Regions from separate parts of the Lentibacillus salinarum genome, predicted to be linked through region 1. Evidence: predicted binding sites of a transcription regulator. Region 1 holds the regulator's gene; the other holds the start of a gene.
What was found. The regulator LexA, encoded in region 1, represses DNA repair genes until DNA is damaged. The targets are predictions, from matches to a motif close to CGAACATATGTTCG.
Positions count from the first base shown of each region.

Region 2: the regulator LexA is predicted to act here: its motif matches at 5,450-5,463, upstream of ACFQ4A_RS02870 (Y-family DNA polymerase).

Region 1 covers NZ_JBHTNH010000002.1:253,213-263,326, forward strand. The annotation lists gene ACFQ4A_RS02005 (xanthine dehydrogenase family protein molybdopterin-binding subunit) at 1-1,748, shown strand, start outside; gene ACFQ4A_RS02010 (XdhC family protein) at 1,758-2,591, shown strand; gene ACFQ4A_RS02015 (XdhC family protein) at 2,588-2,923, shown strand; gene ACFQ4A_RS02020 (NCS2 family permease) at 3,843-5,204, shown strand; gene nfsA (oxygen-insensitive NADPH nitroreductase) at 5,764-6,513, shown strand; gene lexA (transcriptional repressor LexA) at 6,692-7,315, opposite strand; gene ACFQ4A_RS02035 (YneB family resolvase-like protein) at 7,592-8,230, shown strand; gene ACFQ4A_RS02040 (DUF896 domain-containing protein) at 8,391-8,624, shown strand; gene tkt (transketolase) at 8,711-10,114, shown strand, end outside.
Region 2 covers NZ_JBHTNH010000002.1:409,972-420,085, forward strand. The annotation lists gene xerD (site-specific tyrosine recombinase XerD) at 1-789, opposite strand, end outside; gene ACFQ4A_RS02840 (DUF4227 family protein) at 795-944, opposite strand; gene fur (ferric iron uptake transcriptional regulator) at 1,218-1,676, opposite strand; gene spoIIM (stage II sporulation protein M) at 1,786-2,427, opposite strand; gene ACFQ4A_RS02855 (endonuclease Q family protein) at 2,520-3,689, opposite strand; gene ACFQ4A_RS02860 (NUDIX hydrolase) at 3,693-4,238, opposite strand; gene ACFQ4A_RS02865 (aldo/keto reductase) at 4,361-5,275, shown strand; gene ACFQ4A_RS02870 (Y-family DNA polymerase) at 5,483-6,733, shown strand; gene ACFQ4A_RS02875 (MBL fold metallo-hydrolase) at 6,816-7,778, opposite strand; gene ACFQ4A_RS02880 (glycerophosphodiester phosphodiesterase) at 8,037-8,771, shown strand; gene namA (NADPH dehydrogenase NamA) at 8,800-9,816, shown strand; gene rnz (ribonuclease Z) at 9,816-10,114, shown strand, end outside.

The sequences.
Region 1 (10,114 bases):
TTATCGAAACAGAAGGTGGCTGGGGGATGCTCGAACCTGATGGATCACTAAGAATCGAGTGTCCAGCCCAATATGGACATAGAGATAAATTACAAATCGCTAGAGCGCTTGCATTAAATCCCGAGCGTATTCATGTTTATTCTAGCCCAAATGGAGGAGGGTTTGGCGGCAAAGATGAAATTACCGTACAAATATACCTTGCACTTTTAGCGATGAACACAAATGGTAGACCAGTTAAAATCCATTTGAGCCGTGAAGAATCTGTGATTGCTGGTATCAAGCGTCACCCTTTCAAGGTAACAGTTAAAACAGGGGCAAAACGGGATGGTACCCTTGTTGCCAACAAAGTTCGTGCAGTTGCAGATACTGGTGCATACGCATCCCTTGGTGGGGCCGTTATTTCACTGGCAATTGAACATGCGTCAGGACCGTATTCAATACCAAATGTTGATATGGAAGGTTTTTGTGTTTATACAAATAATGGAATTGCGGGGGCATTTCGTGGATTTGGTGTAAACCAAGTATGTGTCGGCATTGAAACACATATTGATATGTTGGCTGAAAAAACGGGACTTAATCCAATTGAAATAAGAATGAAGAATGCGTATCACCAAGGTGACATATCAAGTTTAGGTCATGTTGTTCAATCAAGTGTCGGAACAACCGAAACTCTTGAGAAGGCAGAAGAATGTGACTTATGGGTATATAGGGATCTTTATAAAACCCAAGTCAGTGAGCCATGGAAAAAACGCGGTGTTGCTGTTGCAACATCATTTCATGGTGTTGGTATGGGTATCGGTTCACCTGACTATGGTGCAGCCTCTATTGAATTGCTTGAAGATGGACGTTTTAAAGTTGGGGTTGCAATTGAAGAAATAGGAACTGGAAATGGGACTGTGTACGCACAAGTAGCGGCTGAATGTTTAAAATGCAATGTTGATAATATCGTAGTTATTCAAGGTGATACAAAGGAAACGCTTGATAGTGGTACTATCTCAGCTTCACGATCGACATATACTGGTGGACGCGCAATAGCAACGGCTGCTCCAAATATGATCAGCTTATTATCAGAGGCTGCTGCTGAACTACTAAATGTACCAAGGGAAGATATCGAACTTGCAGACAATAAATTGATTGTCGCTGGTGATGATTCTAAGTTTGTTACGTACCAACAAATTTATGCATTCCTTCATGACAAACACGAAACAAAACGTGTAGAAGGACACTTTTATTTACCAAAAGAAAAAGAAGAACTCAAAAGTTCTGGAGGGGCGCCACATCATTTGTACGGCTATATGACACATGTTGTTATGGTAGAGGTTGATACGTTAACGGGACAAACGGATGTGCTAAAGGTTGTCTCTATCCCGGATACTGGAAAGGTTTTAAACCCACAAGGGCTGGAAGGGCAGACCGAAGGCGGAGCTGTTATGGGGATAGGTTATACTTTATATGAGGATGTCCTAATTGAAGGAGGTTATCATAAAACGAAAAACTTTACAGATTATATTATTCCTACTATTAGAGAAACGCCTATTATTGAAACGATACCAGTTGAATCGAATGAAGAATCTGGTCCATTTGGAGCGAAAGGAATTGCTGAAGTGGTAATGATTCCAATAATCCCAGCAATTATGTCTGCAATTTATGATGCAGTTGGCGTAAGAATTAATCATTTACCAGCTACACCAGAACGTATCCATAAGGCCATTCAAGAAACTAAAAAACAGACGCTAGCTTCGAGGTGATACTAATTGATGAGCCATCAATTGTTTGAAGAGCTTTCTGAATCTGTTAGTAAGCATGAAGATGTTGCTCTAATTACGATAACAAACCATCCTGATATATCTATTGTTGGCACAAACTGTATTCTAAAACGAGATGGAAAAATATTTGATGATCAGGCGTTCTCAAAGGAGTTACAGGCGGAAATAGTTGAAAACTGCTTACCATTAATAAAGCAAAATAAACCAAAAACTATTCAAATAACATATGATAATATACAAATTGAATGTTATGTTGAAATATTCCCAGTTCCCCCACATTTGATTGTGGCTGGGGCTGGGCATGTATCAGAGCCAGTTGCTGAAATTGGAAAGATGCTCGGTTTTTACGTTACCGTCATCGATGATCGAAAAGAGTTCGCCAATCGTGAACGATTTCCCTACGTAGATGATGCTGTATGCACATCATATATTGATTTTTTCAGAAATGTCCGTATTACCCCACAAACATATATACTACTTTTAACGAGGGGACATAAATTTGATGTTGTTAGCTTACAAGAATTATTAAAACGGGAAGAAAATATGAGTCTCGAAGAACGTACCGCTTACATCGGTATGATTGGCAGTAGGCGAAGAATATCTGGTGTATTTGAACAACTAAAAAGTGAATTTTCAGATCATAATTTTTTAAATATATATTCCCCCGTAGGTTTGGATATTGGTGCACAGACACCCACTGAAATTGGAGTTAGTATTATGGCAGAAATTTTAAAAATAAAAAATGCAACGAGTGGTCATTCCTTAAAAGAAAAGATCCCCAGCTATTCACAATTAAAATTCAGGGAGAGGAGAGTTAAAGAATGAATTCCATAGACTTTTACAAAAAAGTAATGACTCTTCATCAGGAAGGTCATAGTGCCGCTGTTGCCACAATTATTAGGACGAAAGGATCGACACCGAGAAGAACGGGTGCAAAGATGATCATCTATCCAGATGGCAAAATCTTTGGTACCATTGGTGGCGGTTGTGGTGAGGGTGAAGTAATTGAAAAGTCTTTTTCAGTAATTGAAAAAGGCATTCCTTCTCAGCATCAAGTAGACTTAACAGAGGGATTATTTTATGAGGACGGGGGCATCTGTGGCGGAATTATGGATATTTTTATTGAACCAATTAATAAAGTAGCTATAAGTAAATGAAATCGATTTGGAATGGGTGATTAGTCCCTATCCTCTCACACCACCGTACGTACGGTTTCAGCAATCTTGCGTGAAACATAAAATGGATGATTGTGTATATCTCATCAATCCGATGTTTAATGGGAACCTCTTCAGGCGAAAGCTTAGCCGGTTTATAGTTTATTGGGGAGATCACAGTTGGAAGATTCTCACCCAAAAGGTCTAAGACGATCGCCAACTAAACCGGACAATACGTTATAATAAAGGTAGCTGATCTCGTAGGAGGTTCTTCCTTCAATATTTCCAACATGACAGACCTTTCAATCCCAGAAAGAAAGCAAAAAAAAGTTAAGGTATGATTCCAAGCTAAGCTTTAATTTATGAATAATTCAGGATATATTTTAAAAAACTAGGCAATATCATATCCACTAAGTTCCGAAAATTTCTACTTGACAAAAGAGGGCGAAAGGTTTAAAGTGTTAATTGAATAAACAACTTATTCAATTATGGAAATAAAAGCATTTGAAAGCTATTATTTTCAATCAATTTGAAAGCGGTGTCATGTGTTTTCTATTTATTGGAAAAGTATTGAACCGCAGTAACCTTCCACTTTAGTTAGGTTGCTGTGGTTTTTTATTTTAATAGAGCAGGTATTTACAGGTATTTGGTACCAATATAGGATAAATCAATATGTCATTGGTCCTAATAATATAGTAGAGCGATTTACACTGCTTACCAAACAGAGAAATTTATCGGTATTTATACGAATTAAATGGCAACAAATATCAGAAAATTACCATGATTATTTACTTTAACAAATGAAAGATTGAAAAGGGTGGTATGCAGGTAAAGTAAGGCCTTACGTATCTTAGTTTTACTTCTATTTCATTTATCCAGGATGCAATAGAAATTAATTCTATTTTTTTAGGGGGAATATAATATGTCGAATCTTGGACAAGAAATTGAACATGATAAGAATCCTGAACCACTGAAATCATCGGGTTTAGACAGATTTTTTAAACTAACTGAACGTGGAACAAACGTAAGAACTGAACTCATTGCAGGTTTGACGACTTTTATTTCTATGAGTTATATCATCTTCGTAATTCCAACCATGCTGGGTGATGCAGGAATGCCACATGAGGCTACACTTGCTGCAACAATTTTTGTTACTGTATTTACTACAATCCTGTTTGCGTTATGGTCAAATTTTCCAGCTGCTACTGCCCCAGGAATGGGTTTGGTTGCGTTTTTTACATACACTGTTGTAATTGGTGAAGGATTAACTTGGCAAGCCGGTTTAGGTGCCGTGTTTATATCAGGTATCGTATTTTTAATTCTTACCATTACAGGTATACGAACAATGATTATATATGGTATACCGGATTCAATGAAGTCGGCCATAACGGTTGGTATCGGACTCTTTATTAGTTTTTTAGGATTTCAAAATGCCGGACTTGTTGTTGCCGATGAATCCAATATTGTTGGAGTAGGAGATGTAGCCGCTACTGGTCCATTACTTGCCTTATTTGGTCTGATTCTTGCGGGGATTTTATCTGCAAAAAATGTTAAAGGTGGTTTATTAATCGCGATTCTTTCAACAACAGCACTTTCTATGATTGTAGGGTATACGGAAACACCAGGTGGTATTGGTGATATATTTTCCATAAATGTGCCGAGTTTAGGTGAAACATTATTTGCCTTAGACATTAGCGGGGCTATTGGATATGGCGTTATCTCAATCATTCTTTCGTTTACACTTGTTGAGCTATTTGATAACACTGGTACACTTATTGGATTTGCTAAAAAGGCTGGACTTGTTAAAAAAGATGGCAAGATTGATGGAATTGATCGTGCGCTACAAGCTGATGCTGCCGGTACCATTTTAAGTTCAACGATGGGTGGGACAGCCTTAAATGCATATGCCGAGAACTCCACTGGTATCGCTGAAGGTGGGAGAACAGGATTAAAAGCGCTTGTTGTAGCAATTCTATTTGCTTGTACATTGTTTATTGGACCACTGGTTGAGATTGTACCTACAGAAGCTGTTGCACCAGCGTTAATCCTTGTTGGAGCATTCATGCTACCAGAAATTAAAAATATTGATTTTAGTGATTTTACAACAGTAATACCTGTTATGTTAACCATTATTATGATGCCGTTGACTTACAGTATTGCCGAAGGTCTTGCATTTGGTTTTGTTTCGTATACATTATTGAAAATGGGTACTGGAAAGTTTAATGAAATCCATCCAATTATGTATTTTATTTCTGCAGCATTTATGATTCACTTTTTCATGTAATATAGACGGAGCTTACAATCTATAATATCATTGATTTTTTGTAGATAACAACTAGTGCCGTCATGATGCACCCCTTACTTCAATTATGAAATTACAATTGAACAAATGCATAGATTGTACATACATTGAACAGCGCACAAAACTAGAATGAAGCACTATAAACACTATTTTGTAAGTTCCTTGCATTGTATGGATTTCGAATATGTTAATTTATTGTAATAGAGATGAAGGCATTACTTATAGTTGATAAAAATATTCGCACTTACCGGCATTTATAAGTACATTTAAAAAAGACCTTAGAACTGTTTAATTCTAAGGTCTTATTATGAATCTGGAATTCAGGATACTCCTCTAATGCTAAGCATGGCCCGCGATTAAGGGGGCTATATTTAACCGAACGTAGCAAAAAAGTCATTGACCATTACATTGAGATTCTAAAACTCCATAATCCATCATAATTTGAGGACAAATGTCCTGAATGTAATATATTCATTATAATTTCCCTTATACTTAGTGGTTTTTTCCCTAATAATGCACAATCACGAAAAGGAGCTTTTCAATGAATAACACATTACAAACTATTTTCAATCATCGATCAATCCGTAAATTCACGAAAGAAAAATTAACGACCGAACAAATATACACCATTGTCAGAGGGGCGCAGAAAGCTTCCACATCAAATTATATGATGGCATATACGATTATCGGAATAGACGATGAAGAAACAAAAGAGAAATTAGCCACTATAACTGGACAAACCTATGTAAAAGACAATGGACACTTTTTCATATTTTGCGCTGACTTGCATCGTGTTTATAACCAAGCTTCCAAAACAGTTCAGGAAAAAATGCAAGTAAATATGGAAAATACAGAGCAATTTATTGTTGCAACAGTGGATACAGCTCTCGCAGCGCAAAACGCAGCAATAGCCGCCGAATCAATAGGATTAGGGGTTTGTTTTATCGGAAGCATACGAAATGACATCAAACGTGTAGACGAAATCTTGCAATTACCTCAGTACGTTATCCCCTTATTCGGTCTAGCTGTTGGGTACCCTGATCAAAAACCAGAACAAAAACCCCGTTTACCACTAGATGTTGTTTATCATGAAAATAAATATGACCATAATTTGGAACAGATTAAGCGATTAATATCGGAATTTGATCAACAAATTAGATCCTATTATCAAAAACGTTCAACAAATACAAGAACAAATACATGGACGGAACAAATGATCCGTAAGTACTGTGAAGAAGTCAGGATGGACATTACACAATTTGTTAAAGATAAAGGATATAACAAACACTAACTCAAATGAAATCATTTAATTTAAAACCCTAGTTTGGCGACAAAAGTTACGGAAGAGGATTATGATCGTTTAAATATTGATCAATCAACCATACACCCATGGAAGCACGAACAGATTTACAAGTTACTAAGCAGAAATACGGCTTTCGTCATACCAATAATGACGAAAGCCTTGTTTTTTAATCAATATGACGATACAATCCAATCACTTTACCAAGAATCGTCACGTTCTGATAAACGAGCGGTTCCATGGTTGCATTCTCCGGCTGCAGGCGGATATGGTCCTTTTCCTTAAAGAATCGTTTGACAGTCGCTTCATCTTCATCCGTCATGCCCACAACAATATCACCATTTTGCGCTGTGTTTTGCTGTTTAACAATGACCATGTCTCCATCCAGTATACCTGCCTCAATCATACTTTCGCCTTCAATGACCAGTACGAACAGATTCTCCTCGGTCCCGGTAACAGAGCCTGGTAACGGTACAAATTCTTCGATGTTTTCCACTGCAGTGATCGGCAGTCCGGCTGTGACCTTTCCAATGAGCGGCGCATACCGCGGTTCTTCCCGTGGTATATGACTTTCTTCAGATTGATTCAATACCTCAATTGCTCTCGGTTTCGTCGGGTCACGTCTGATAAACCCTTTACTTTCCAATCTTGCCAAGTGTCCGTGCACAGTTGAGCTGGAGGCAAGACCCACGGCCTCGGCAATTTCGCGGACTGACGGCGGATACCCTTTCTCGATGACTTGTTCCTTAATATAGTCGAGTATGGCTTCCTGTCGTTTTGAAAGTTTTGTCATTTATTAAACACCTCGCACATACAATTTATTAAAGCTAGTATATCATGTACGTGCCAAATAAACAAACATTCGTTCGAAAAAATGGTTGACAAGATCGCGTGTTCGTTTATAATTATAGATAGATGAGCGAACAAAGGTTCTTGCGAATGGGGGGGCTGGTCATATGTTCGATAAACTAACGAAAACAGACCTATTTTACCTAGTGGCTTTTGCTTCAGCACTGATATTTTTATATATTTCGATGGTAACAAGTGCATAATGTAAGGAGACTTTAGCTTGAGAGCTATTATTTATTGCAGAGTGAGTACAGACAAAAAGACACAGGAAACATCATTACAGCGACAAAAAGAAGAACTGATGAAACTTGCCGAAAATGGCGGGTTTACCATCGTCGATTATATTGAGGAACAGGCAAGCGGTTATGACATCGATCGGGATGGTATTTTTCACATGCTGGATTACTTTTCCGGGAAACAGGCAGACTGTTTACTAATTCAGGATGAAACGAGACTGGGCCGCGGCAATACCAAAATTGCTCTGTTTCATCAATTGCAAAAATTGGATGTCCATATTTATACAGCACTGCAGAGTGGTGAACTGGAACTGTCTGAATCAGACTCAATGGTGCTTAAGATTGTCAGTATTGTAGAAGAATATCAGCGGCAGATCCATAATGCCAAAATCAAGCGGGGAATGAAACGGGCGGTTGATAACGGGTTTCAACCAGGACGGAACTTGTCGAATCGACATCAGGCACCCGGAAAAGACCGTAAATCCTTTCCGGTTGAAGAAGTTGTCCGGTTGCGGCAAAATAATATGACGTTCCGGGAAATTGCCGATACGCTTAATGGGCTGGGCTACCCGGTTTCAAAGGCCACGGTCCACCGCAGATACCGGGAATACCTCAATACTTGAATATACGTCTGTGGCCATGTAATATTAAAAGACAGGAACACGTATGTTGTTCGTGTCTTTTTATTACGTTAAGCTAGAATAAAATCCGCTAATTAAAAGACAAGAAAAACTGCAAACGCGGAATTTGCCGGTTTTTCCAATGTTTTCAGGAGGTCCATCAATGATATCAAACGAAAAACTTAATCGCATAAATCAATTGGCACACAAATCAAAAAAGGAAGGGTTAACCGAGGAGGAGAAAGCGGAACAACAAGAATTGCGCGAAGAATATTTGCAAAATGTACGCAAATCCTTTAAAAATCAGTTTAAGTCAATGACGGTAAGGGATCCCGCCGGAAATGATGTCACACCGCAAAAGGTACGAGATTTACAGAATAAAAATAAAAAACGCTAGACAGGCATGTTATAGCTTGTTCCATCTGCGTTTTCATTATAGAATTAGATAGGATATGAATGCTAACAAAGGAAGGGGTATTGGCTTTGTCAGAATCAGTTGAACAGTTATCGATTAATACAATCAGAACATTGGCTATTGACGCAGTTGAACATGCAAATTCCGGACACCCCGGTCTCCCAATGGGTGCCGCGCCGATGGCCTATACACTCTGGACGGACTTTATGACACATAACCCGAGTCATTCCAATTGGTTTAACCGGGATCGTTTTGTATTGTCGGCTGGCCATGGATCGATGCTCTTATATGGCCTCTTGCATCTGTCAGGGTATGATGTCACGATTGACGATTTGAAGTCTTTCCGGCAATGGGGTTCACGCACACCAGGTCATCCGGAAGTGCATCATACGGACGGTGTCGAAGCGACGACAGGACCGCTTGGACAGGGGCTTGCCATGTCAGTGGGGATGGCGATGGCTGAAGCCCATCTTGCGGCAACGTATAATAAAGAGGATATTTCCATCATCGATCATTATACGTACGCCCTTGTAAGTGACGGAGATCTGATGGAAGGCATATCCCATGAAGCAGCCTCACTTGCTGGTCACCTGAAACTGGGCAAACTTATCGCCTTATATGACTCCAATGATATTTCACTCGATGGGGAGTTGAATCGTGCCTTTTCTGATAATACTGAGGAGCGTTTTAAGGCCTATGGCTGGGAGGTCATACGTGTTGAAGATGGTAATGATTTGAATGAAATCCGGGCAGCCATTAAAAAAGCAAAAGACAATCGTGACCAGCCTACCTTGATTGAAGTGAAAACCGTTATCGGGTATGGGTCACCAAATAAATCTGCAACAGCCGCTTCTCACGGTGCACCGCTGGGCGAAGAAGAAGTTAAATTGACAAAAGAGCATTATGCCTGGACCCATGATGACTTTCACGTACCGGAAGAGGTCTATGCTGATTTCCGGGCAAAAATTAAAAATGATGGAGAAAAAGCGGAGCAAAACTGGAATGATTTATTCACATCTTATAAAGAAAAATATCCGGAAGCGGGTAATGAATTGGAGCGAGCTATCAAAGGTGAATTGCCGGAGAACTGGGACAAAAACCTCCCCGTATATGACCCGCAGGATGATGCGAAAGCAACTCGTGCATCCTCAGGAGATATGCTGAATGAAGTATCCAGGGCTGTACCATACTTGTTTGGGGGAAGTGCCGATCTAGCAGGTTCCAATAAAACAACCATTAAAGATAAGGAAGACTTCTCCCGCAACAATTACGCAGGAAAAAATATCTGGTTCGGTGTCCGTGAATTTGCCATGGCCGCTGCAGTAAATGGTATGGCTTTGCATGGCGGGATCAAACCATATGCAGGCACTTTCTTTGTCTTCAGTGATTATTTACGTCCGGCATTACGGCTATCAGCTATCATGAATAACCCGGTGACGTACGTATTTACACATGATTCCATTGCGGTCGGG
Region 2 (10,114 bases), 160 kb from region 1:
AACGGATCGCAAATCAGCACCATTTTCCAGTAAATGTGTGGCAAATGAATGCCTTAATGTGTGCGGTGTGATCTGTTTTTTAATCCCCGCATCACGGGCAATCCCTTTTAATATTTTCCAGAAACCCTGGCGTGACAGCGGTCGGCCATGCTGGTTCACAAACAAAGCATTTTGATCCTGTCCCCGTTTAACGAGGTGCCCTCTCGCCTGCTGTAAATACGCATCTACCGCTTTTTTCGCTACGTCACCCAGCGGGACAATCCGTTCTTTTGAGCCTTTTCCCATGCAGCGGACAAACCCCATGGTCAAATGAAGATCACTCACTTCCAGAGATACCAGCTCCGTTACACGCAACCCGGTCGCATACATTAACTCAAGCATCGCCTTATTCCGAAGCGCTAAAGGTGTACGGCCGCCAATTGTTAACAAAGTCTCCACGTCATGCGCAGATAGCGTCGCAGGTAATTTTCGCTCTTTTTTCGGTGTTTCGATATGTATACTGGCATCATGATTGACCAGTTGTTCCCGAATGAGAAATTGATGGAATGAACGAATTGACGAAATCGTCCGGGAAATGGTAGCAGCCGATTTACCATCCTCTTTCAGTTTGTAAAGAAACCCGATGATATCGGATCGGCCGATGTCGTTCCAGTCTGATTTCCGGCTTATTTTTTCTTGGTATTGCATATAATGTTTCAAATCCCGCTTATAGGATGCTAATGTATTATCAGATACGCCTTGCTCCACCAGTAAATAATGGAAAAAATCATCAAAAGTGGGTTTAAGCATGTTCATTACTCCCCTAAGCGAAAAAATAAGTTCAACCGATCAATAATCCTTTGGTTATCTGTCTCAAAAACTTCGACAGACGGTCCTTCCGGGGGGTCATAGCGGTGAAATTGTTCGTATTCGGTATGCATATACCGCAAGCCAAAATAAAACAGGCCAGTGCAGGCTATGAAAATAACAAACACCTTGAACGTGTCCCAAATTAGTTGTTTCATTGTCGGTCACCTCTTTTACATATCTATTAATCAAGATATGCCAAAAAAGACTGACAATATACATGGGAACGAACATGAATTACCTACTATTACCAAAATAACCTATTGGATGTAAAATGTAAATGAATTGACTTTCATTAATTCGTTATCTGTTTGAACAATAAAATACCTTTTTCCTTTGAAGAAAAAAGGCGTACGGTCACGATCTCTTTGTTAACTTGTCGATTTGACGACCGCTTCCTGACATTGTTTACAAATTCCATGAAATGTCAATCGGTGATCCTTCACCTGGAAGCTCCAATTCGTTTCAACTATTTTCTCCACATCTCCGAGCAAATCTTCAATAATTTCTTCAACAGAGCCGCATTCGGTACAAACGAGATGATGATGAAAATGTTCTGCCCCCTCTTTCCGAAGGTCATAACGGGAGACACCATCACCAAAGTTAATTTTATCAACGATTTTCAGTTCCGATAACAATTCCAGTGTCCGATAAACAGTTGCCAAACCTATTTCAGGTGCTTTTTCTTTAACCAGTAGATAGATATCTTCAGCACTGAGATGATCATCTTCACGTTCCAGCAACACCCTGACAGTGGCTTCCCGCTGTGGTGTCAATTTATAGCTTTGGGCATGGAGCTGTTTTTTTATCTGTTCAATACGGTGTTCCATGGCAACTCTCCTCCCTGTTTCCCCAACTACATTATATGCTCACAGGTGTGACGTGTCAAAGTATAATGATTATAATTTGTTATTTGTAATCATTATTATATTATATATGTTACTCATTATAAAGGGCGTTTATTAACATTTCCATCGCCCCATTAGCTACATAAGCTTCCATGGCAGCTGCAGCCAGGGAAAACACCATCAGGGAAGCAAACACAGCCGCATATTTGCCCAAAGGCTGGAGAACAGGCTGAGCGATTCGTCGCGAAAAAAGCTTTCTTAACAATGTCAGGGAGAAAAGCATCGATAAACTGCCGGCGATAATATAAACTGGTATAACCAGCAAATTTTGCGGCGCAATCGACAATGATGCCAAAAAAAGGCCGTCCATGCCGAGCTGGTTAACGATAAAACCAACGGAAAAGCCAACAACGAGGCCTTTTAAAAACAATAAAATCCACACGACTGGGAGACCGATAACAGACAGGCCCAAAACAAACAGTAAAAAGAGGTATTTCACATGATAAAAAAAACTGCTTGTCCATATTTCACGGCTGCTGATTTGTTCATCTTCAGCTATCCCACCGAAAAAGCGTTCAAGGTAAAAAAACAAATCCTGTTTCTGTACAAAATTCATACTGTTTACAATGATGGCACCAAAAATAACACCGGTTAAAAACAGGATCGTCATAAAAATATAAATGGTAGCATGTTCTCTTACGTGATCGATTAACAAAGTGCGTTTGTTATTCATCGGAATCCTCCATCACTCATGTAAATTTCGCTTCTAGTAGAAACTATGAAGAATTCCATATAAACATACCAATTTATTTTTGGTGCGTCATATTAAAATGTTGTGACAGTGCCATATTTTCCGCCGCCACCAGCTTTGATTGATAACTTACCTTTTCTCATATTTATAATGGACGTTGCTAGTTTTTCGGGGATGATTTCCTTCAAATCATCAAACGAAACGTTATGAATCACATTCATTTCTGTCTGAAAATGTTCCAGCAGCTTCGCGAATGTCTTGGGTCCAAGCTTTGGCAAATATTCCAGTGGAACCTGGTATAAATAAGGTGGCCGCCCCCTTTTTTCCTGATCAGTATTTTTTAATTCCTGAATCCGGTCAAACACACCTTTGACAATTTTCGTTGACCCGCATTGATGACATTTGCTGGCATCAGCAGACAATGGTTCTAGACATTGACTGCAGACGGTCGTATGATATTTTCCGAGGTGTGGGTTCATCCCGAAGTTCCGTTTTATATGCCGATCATTTACATTGTGAAGTGCCCAGTTGAATTCTTTAAACGAAGGCTCTTCCATGGTGATTTCCTGGTATTCCCTGGCAATCTTCGGAAGTGAATGTGCATCGGAATTTGATAAAAAAGTAAAGTCATGTAACTCGTTGATTTGATCTGCCATCGTCGTATCCGAGCTGAGGCCCAATTCAATCCCGTCGATCAGATCCGGATCCAGCACTTCGCTTAACGATTGATGCACCCCTTTTCCATACATGCTTTTAAACGGTGTAAACACATGGGCAGGAATAAATACACCCGAATGCGCCTTCACTTTATATTGCAGATCTTTTGCCGTTCCATAATAGCGCTGGGAACTCAATGTGATATTTTTCATTCTCGTGGTCAGCCATTCCGAGAACATTTCCATTTCATCCAGTGTCGGGAGAAAACACAGAACATGGATCGGTCCCCGGCAATTTTTATCATAAACTTCAATTTCCGTACCGAGCAGCAAAGTTACATTTTCAAAACGGATTCCCCCGTCATCCAATTCATGAGCGTAACCAGCCCCGATAAGTTCCTTGATCTCCTGCTGTACCGCCGGCGCATGACTGTCGATAACGCCGACCATATGGATTCCCTTGTTCCGGCTTGCTTCTTTCAGAACATTTGTCAAGGTCAACGTTTTAGCGCCGGTAATTTTAACCGAATGGTTGTACATATCCCGGCCAATGTGTATATGCATATCAGCAAAAAACGATTTCAGCATTCGCTACATCCTTTCGAGTGTCTCCAAATACAGTATGGCGTAGTTGGTTTTCGCATCATGAATCCGCTGTTCGTTCACATATTGTCTGGCTTCGTCAAGCGTCAATTCAAGCAATTCAATAAACTCATCATCGTCACCGGAAGCGGCGTTCTCCACTGGTTCAAGGTCGTCTGCCAGATACAGATACATGATTTCGTCGGCAAACCCCGGTGATGTGTAAAATGACGTGATGAACGTCGGTGAACTTGCCGTGTACCCGGTTTCCTCTTCCAATTCACGCAGCGCAGTTACTGATGGCTCCTCCCCATTTTCCAGCTTCCCGGCCGGAATTTCCACCAATGATTTTTCCAGCGGTTTACGGTACTGTTCGACAAATACAATTTTATTGTCTTTTGTAATCGGAATGATGCCGACTGCCCCGGCATGCTTGACTAGCTCCCGTCTGGACGTTTTCCCATCCGGCAGTGTGACATCATCCACCTGCAATTTAACGATTTTGCCGTCATATATGGTTTCCGTTTGAATCGTCTTTTCTTCAAATTTTTTCATGAATGCTCTCACCCTTTTTGGCAAAAATACTATTCCTATTCTAGCATATTAGCTAATTCTTGTATTTGTCGTGATGACTCTTTTACAATAGGGGTTAAATATATGGCAATGGAGGCGTTACGATGAATAAAAATCAGTTGGGACAATCGGATCTATATGTCTCCGAGCTGACACTTGGCTGTATGTCACTGGGAACAGACAGTCAAAAAGCAAAAGAAATTGTTGACCACGCACTTGGTGCCGGTATCAATCACCTGGATACAGCAGACTTGTACGATTTTGGCCAAAATGAAGCGATCGTCGGTGAAGCCATTAAAGGAAAACGGGACCAGGTTATTTTAACAACAAAAGTCGGCAACCACTTTAATAAGGAGAAGCAGGACTGGTTCTGGGATCCGTCCAAAGCACATATTGAACAGGGCCTAAAAGATAGCCTGCACCGTTTGGGCACTGATTATATCGATTTCTACATGCTGCACGGCGGCACCATCGATGATCCGATTGATGAGTCGATTGAAGCGTTTGAAAACCTAAAACAAGAAGGACTCATTCGGGCTTACGGCATCTCCTCCATCCGTCCGAACGTCATCCGTGAATATGTGCAGCGTTCAAACATTGATGCGGTCATGATGCAATATAATCTGCTGGATCGCCGGCCGGAAGAAGAAATATTGAATCTCCTGCACGACAATAACATCAGTGTCCTGGCACGGGGCCCATTGGCAAAAGGCATGCTCAGTGACCGGGCACATGAACAAATTGAGAAAAAAGGCCAAGATGGTTTTCTCGATTATTCGTATGATGAACTGAAAGCCATTCATCGTGACATTGAAAAAATAAGTGGCGATGGCTCATTAAACAGCCTAGCATTAAGCTATATACTGAAGCATCCCGCCGTTGCGAGTGCTGTATTTGGCGCCAGTTCTGGCAGCCAGGTTGATGGCAATGCGAATGTTGATCATTCAGCTTTGACGGACGAAACATACCGGAAAATACAGGATGTTACAAAGGCGATTCAATATACCAATCACCGGTAGGACTTATTTCTACTACAATCGAAATTTAGTTGAAAAAGGGGGTATGAAAAAAAATATTTTTTTCGTGCCCCCTTTTTGGTATCCGGATACGATTATAGTCGTGAAAGAAGGTCGTTATCCGGATAAATGACAGTCATTTCCATTGATAATAATTAATCAGGGGTATACAATATTAGAACAAACGTTCCTGTAATGAGGTGAATGACAATGGATTATACCAATTACCCACGGAATGATGTTCTGTGTATTGATATGCGCTCCTTTTATGCGAGTGTCGAGGCGGTCAAACGGGGGCTTGATCCGATGACTGTAAAGCTGGCCGTTGTCGGGGATGTCAACCGATCAGGAAGCATCGTTCTTGCCGCCTCCCCAGCTCTGAAACAAAAGCATGGCATCAGCAATGTCAGCCGCTTTTTCGAACTACCTGACGATCCCGGAATTGTGATTGCACCGGCACATATGGCGGATTATTTACAAGTATCGATGGAAATCACCAAATTGATTCATCAATATGTTCCGAAAGAAGCCATCCACCAGTATTCGGTTGATGAAGTCTGGGTGACCGTGAACGGGCTGGGAACGTTATTCGGCGACCGGTGGCAGGTTGCGAATGCTATCAAGCAGGATATTCTGGAAAACTTCGGAATAACCTGCTCTATCGGAATAGGCGATAATAAATTTTTGGCCAAAGTGGTCATGGATCTGCACGCCAAAAAATATGGCATCGCGGAATGCACCTATGAAGACGTCGCGGAAAAATTATGGCCATTCCCGGTGCAGGACGTTTGGGGAATCGGCCGGCGGATGCAGCGCAACTTAAACCGGATGGGGATTGTCACGCTTGAACAACTGGCCAATTTTCCCCTGAAACAATTAACCAAGCGATTCGGTATTATAGGCGAACAGCTCTATTGGCATGCTTGGGGCGTTGATTTGAGTCCTGTTTTCGGCAACTTCACCAAAACAAAACAAAAAGGTTTCGGCCACGGCATCTCGTTATTGCGTGACTATTCCGGCGATGAAGTTGCCATTTGCATTCTCGATTTGTGTGAAGAAGTATGCCGGCGGGCAAGAGGTGCTCGCCAGACCGGCAAAACCATCCATCTTGGCATCTCGTACGCCAAAGAGACAGGCGGCGGCTTCAGCCGGTCACGCTCCGTTGCACTTCCGACCAACATCACCATGGATATGTACAATGTCTGCATGCAGCTGTTTCATGAATTTTACGATGGCATCAGTTATATCCGCCATGTCTATGTCACCCTTGATAACCTGTATGACGACGACGAAACACAATTGGACCTTTTCGATGATAGGCCAAAGAAAAAAGACATTGGTTACGTCATGGATGCCATTCGTGCCAAGTACGGCTCCACTGCCATACTCCGAGCAACCAGCTATACCGATGCAGGGATCACCATCGGGCGAAGCAGCAAAATCGGCGGACATCAGGCGTAACATACAGAGGTCAGATGCTGGAAGTCAGAGGTCGGAATATGAAAGAAATCGGCAACTGGTTGCCGATTTCAAATTCCAATGGCTACTTTGCATCATACACATAAATACCGCCCTTTAGTGTCTTTGTGACAAGTCCTTCATCTTCAAGATAATCAAGCTGCCCGATTGTTTCAGACATGGTGAGACTTAATTGATTTTCATATTGCTTTGGAAAAATCTGCTCACAAAGATCAAATGGTGTTTGAGCGTTTTCCAACAAAAGCTGATGCACTTTATTCGCTCTTTGTTCCTGTTTCTGCAGACGTATAGGAATGATCTCATTCACGTCTGAAAAAATGTCGCCATGTCCAGGATAAACCGTTTGAATGTCCAGTGACTGGCATTTGCTTAAGTTGGCCCGGTATTGCAACATCGGTTTGGGACGCATCACATCATTCCCGATTGGTGCTTCCAGTAGCGGATTCGGGGAAATGTGGTGAAGCAAATGGTCGCCCCCGATAAATGCCCCGTCATTTTCACGGAGAAACGACAAATGGCTCTGTGCATGCCCTTTCGTTTCGATGACCTGCCAATCGTCATGCCCGGGTAGTGTGTCCCCTTCATCCAGTGTATCCGTCAACTGCCCTTTCCCGGCAAATTGCAATGTACCGCGTAACTCATGGGAACTTGGCATCAATTCTTCCGGTACACCGCACGCAACAAAAAATTGCTGAAAAAATTGTTCATATTGGGTGAAAAACGTTTCATCCTGGGTTAACCATAAATTAACATTCTGATGAGCGATGATTGCTTCGGCACGAGGAAATGCTTCAATTAAACCAATATGGTCCGGATGATGATGGGTTAAAATAATCTGTTCAACATCATTTGGCGCATAACCCAGTTTATTTAATTGTGTTTTGAGAGCTTCCCATGCTTCTTTTGTTTTAACACCGGCATCGATAAGCGATAGTGTATCCCCTTTGAGCAAGTATACATGCACATCACCGACCGCAAATGGTGTTGGGATAGTTAGCTGACTGATTGTTTTGTCTAATACTTTCATGATTTGATAGCCTCCAAAAATGAATAACGATTCAGTGTAATGATTGCTATTATATACCTTTCTCAGAAAAAAGTCAGCTATTCTTTCTCAAAAAGCCGGTGAATCGTCTCAGTCAGTATGAATGGCAGAATTAACAAGTGATGATAACATATCAATTAATTGTTCTGTTATCTGCCAGGTTTTCATGGAATTCCTTCTCGTCCCTTATAAATTGACTTCCTTCGAAAAATCAAACACAATCAAACAGAGGTGAGTTAATTGTCAACGACCATTTTTGCACACCGGGGTACCAGCAAATACGCACCGGAAAATACGATGGCTGCCTTTCATCTCGCTTATCAGCAGGGCTCAGACGGTATTGAAACGGACGTCCATCTGACAAAAGATCATATACCGGTTTTGATGCATGATGAACGGGTCAACCGGACAACGAATGGCAGCGGCTACATAAAAGATTTCACGTTCGAACAGTTACAACAGCTTGATGCAGGTGCCTGGTTTGCCTCCGAATTCGCCGGATCACAGATTGTTCCATTGGACGAATTTCTTGAATGGATCCAAGATAAGCCATTATATTTAAATATTGAACTGAAAAATAATAAAATAGATTATAATCATCTGGAAATGATTGTTTATAACAGGGTATCACATTATCATCTTTTACATCGTACGACATTGTCAACGTTTAATCCAACCAGTTTAAGAAGACTAAAACACCTGAACCGGAATGTCGGCGTAGCCTTGTTATTATCAAAGCGTTACAAAAAACTTGTACCAATGGCTAAGGATTTGGGTGCGAATGCGATACATATTAAATTTCGGCTACTCAACCAACTTCTTGTCGACAAGTGCCATCAGGAAAATATGGCTGTCCGTGTGTATACAGTAAACAAACCTGGACAAATGCAGCGCTGTTTTGCCATGGGAAGTGACGGAATTTTTACAGATGTCCCGAAAGTGGCAGTCCATTATCATAATCAATTTGGTGCTTAATCAACGAACTGAATCAGGAGGTATTATAATGACCAAACTATTAACACCCGTTGAATTAAACAATGTTCAGCTTAAAAATCGGATCGTCATGTCACCGATGTGTATGTATTCCTGCATGGAGCAGGACGGAAAAATAACACCATTTCACATGACCCATTATGTTTCCCGGGCGGTCGGTCAGGTGGGGCTCGTCATGACCGAAGCAACAGCCGTTCTGCCGGAGGGTCGCATTTCCCATGAAGATTTAGGTATCTGGAATGACGACCATATCGACGGGCTAAAGCAATTAAACGAACAAATTCACAGCTATGGCGCAAAAACCGGTATTCAGCTCGCACACGCAGGCCGGAAAGCACGGCTTGATTCAGATATCTACGCCCCGTCAGCCTTGGCATTCAATGAACAATCAAAAACACCGACCGAAATGACTGCAACAGACATCGACAGGGCAATTGAAGCGTTTAAAAATGGCGCTAAACGTGCCAAAAAAGCCGACTTCGACATCATTGAGATTCACGGCGCGCATGGCTATTTGATTAATCAGTTCTTATCACCGCTGACCAACAAACGCGAAGGCAACTATGGGGGAAGCAGGGAAAACCGCTATCGTTTTCTATCGCAGGTAATTGAAGCCGTTAAGACGGTATGGGATGGACCATTGTTTGTCCGCCTATCGACGGATGAATATGCTGCGGGTGGCAACAAACTGGATGACATCCTCTACTTTGCTGAACAGATGAAACAGCAAGGCATCAATCTGGTTGACTGCAGCTCAGGCGGGGTTGTCCCGGCATCCATCAAACCTTACCCGGGTTACCAGGTGAAGCGCTGTGAGACCATCAAGCAGGAAACATCGATTCCTACCGGCGCGGTTGGATTAATTACAACAGGCATTCAGGCAGAGGAAATTCTGCAAAATGGCCGTGCTGATCTTGTGATTGTTGGTCGCGCGTTATTACGTAACCCATATTGGCCAAAAGCTGCAGCTGATGAATTAAATGAAACATTGACTGCGCCAAAACAGTACGAACGGGGCTGGAAGTAATGGAACTCGTTTTTCTCGGGACTGGATCAGGTGTTCCCTCCAAAGAGCGGAATGTTTCCGCAATCGCTTTGAAACTGCTGCAGGAACAAAACAGTATTTGGCTGTTTGACTGCGGGGAAGCGACCCAACACCAAATTTTGCGTACAAACATCAAACCACGGAAAATTACAAAAATTTTCATCACCCATTTACATGGCGATCATATTTTTGGGCTGCCCGGTTTGTTAAGCAGCCGGTCATTTCAAGGCGGTGAGGATCTCTTAACGATATATGGGCCTGAAGGAATCAAGGATTATAT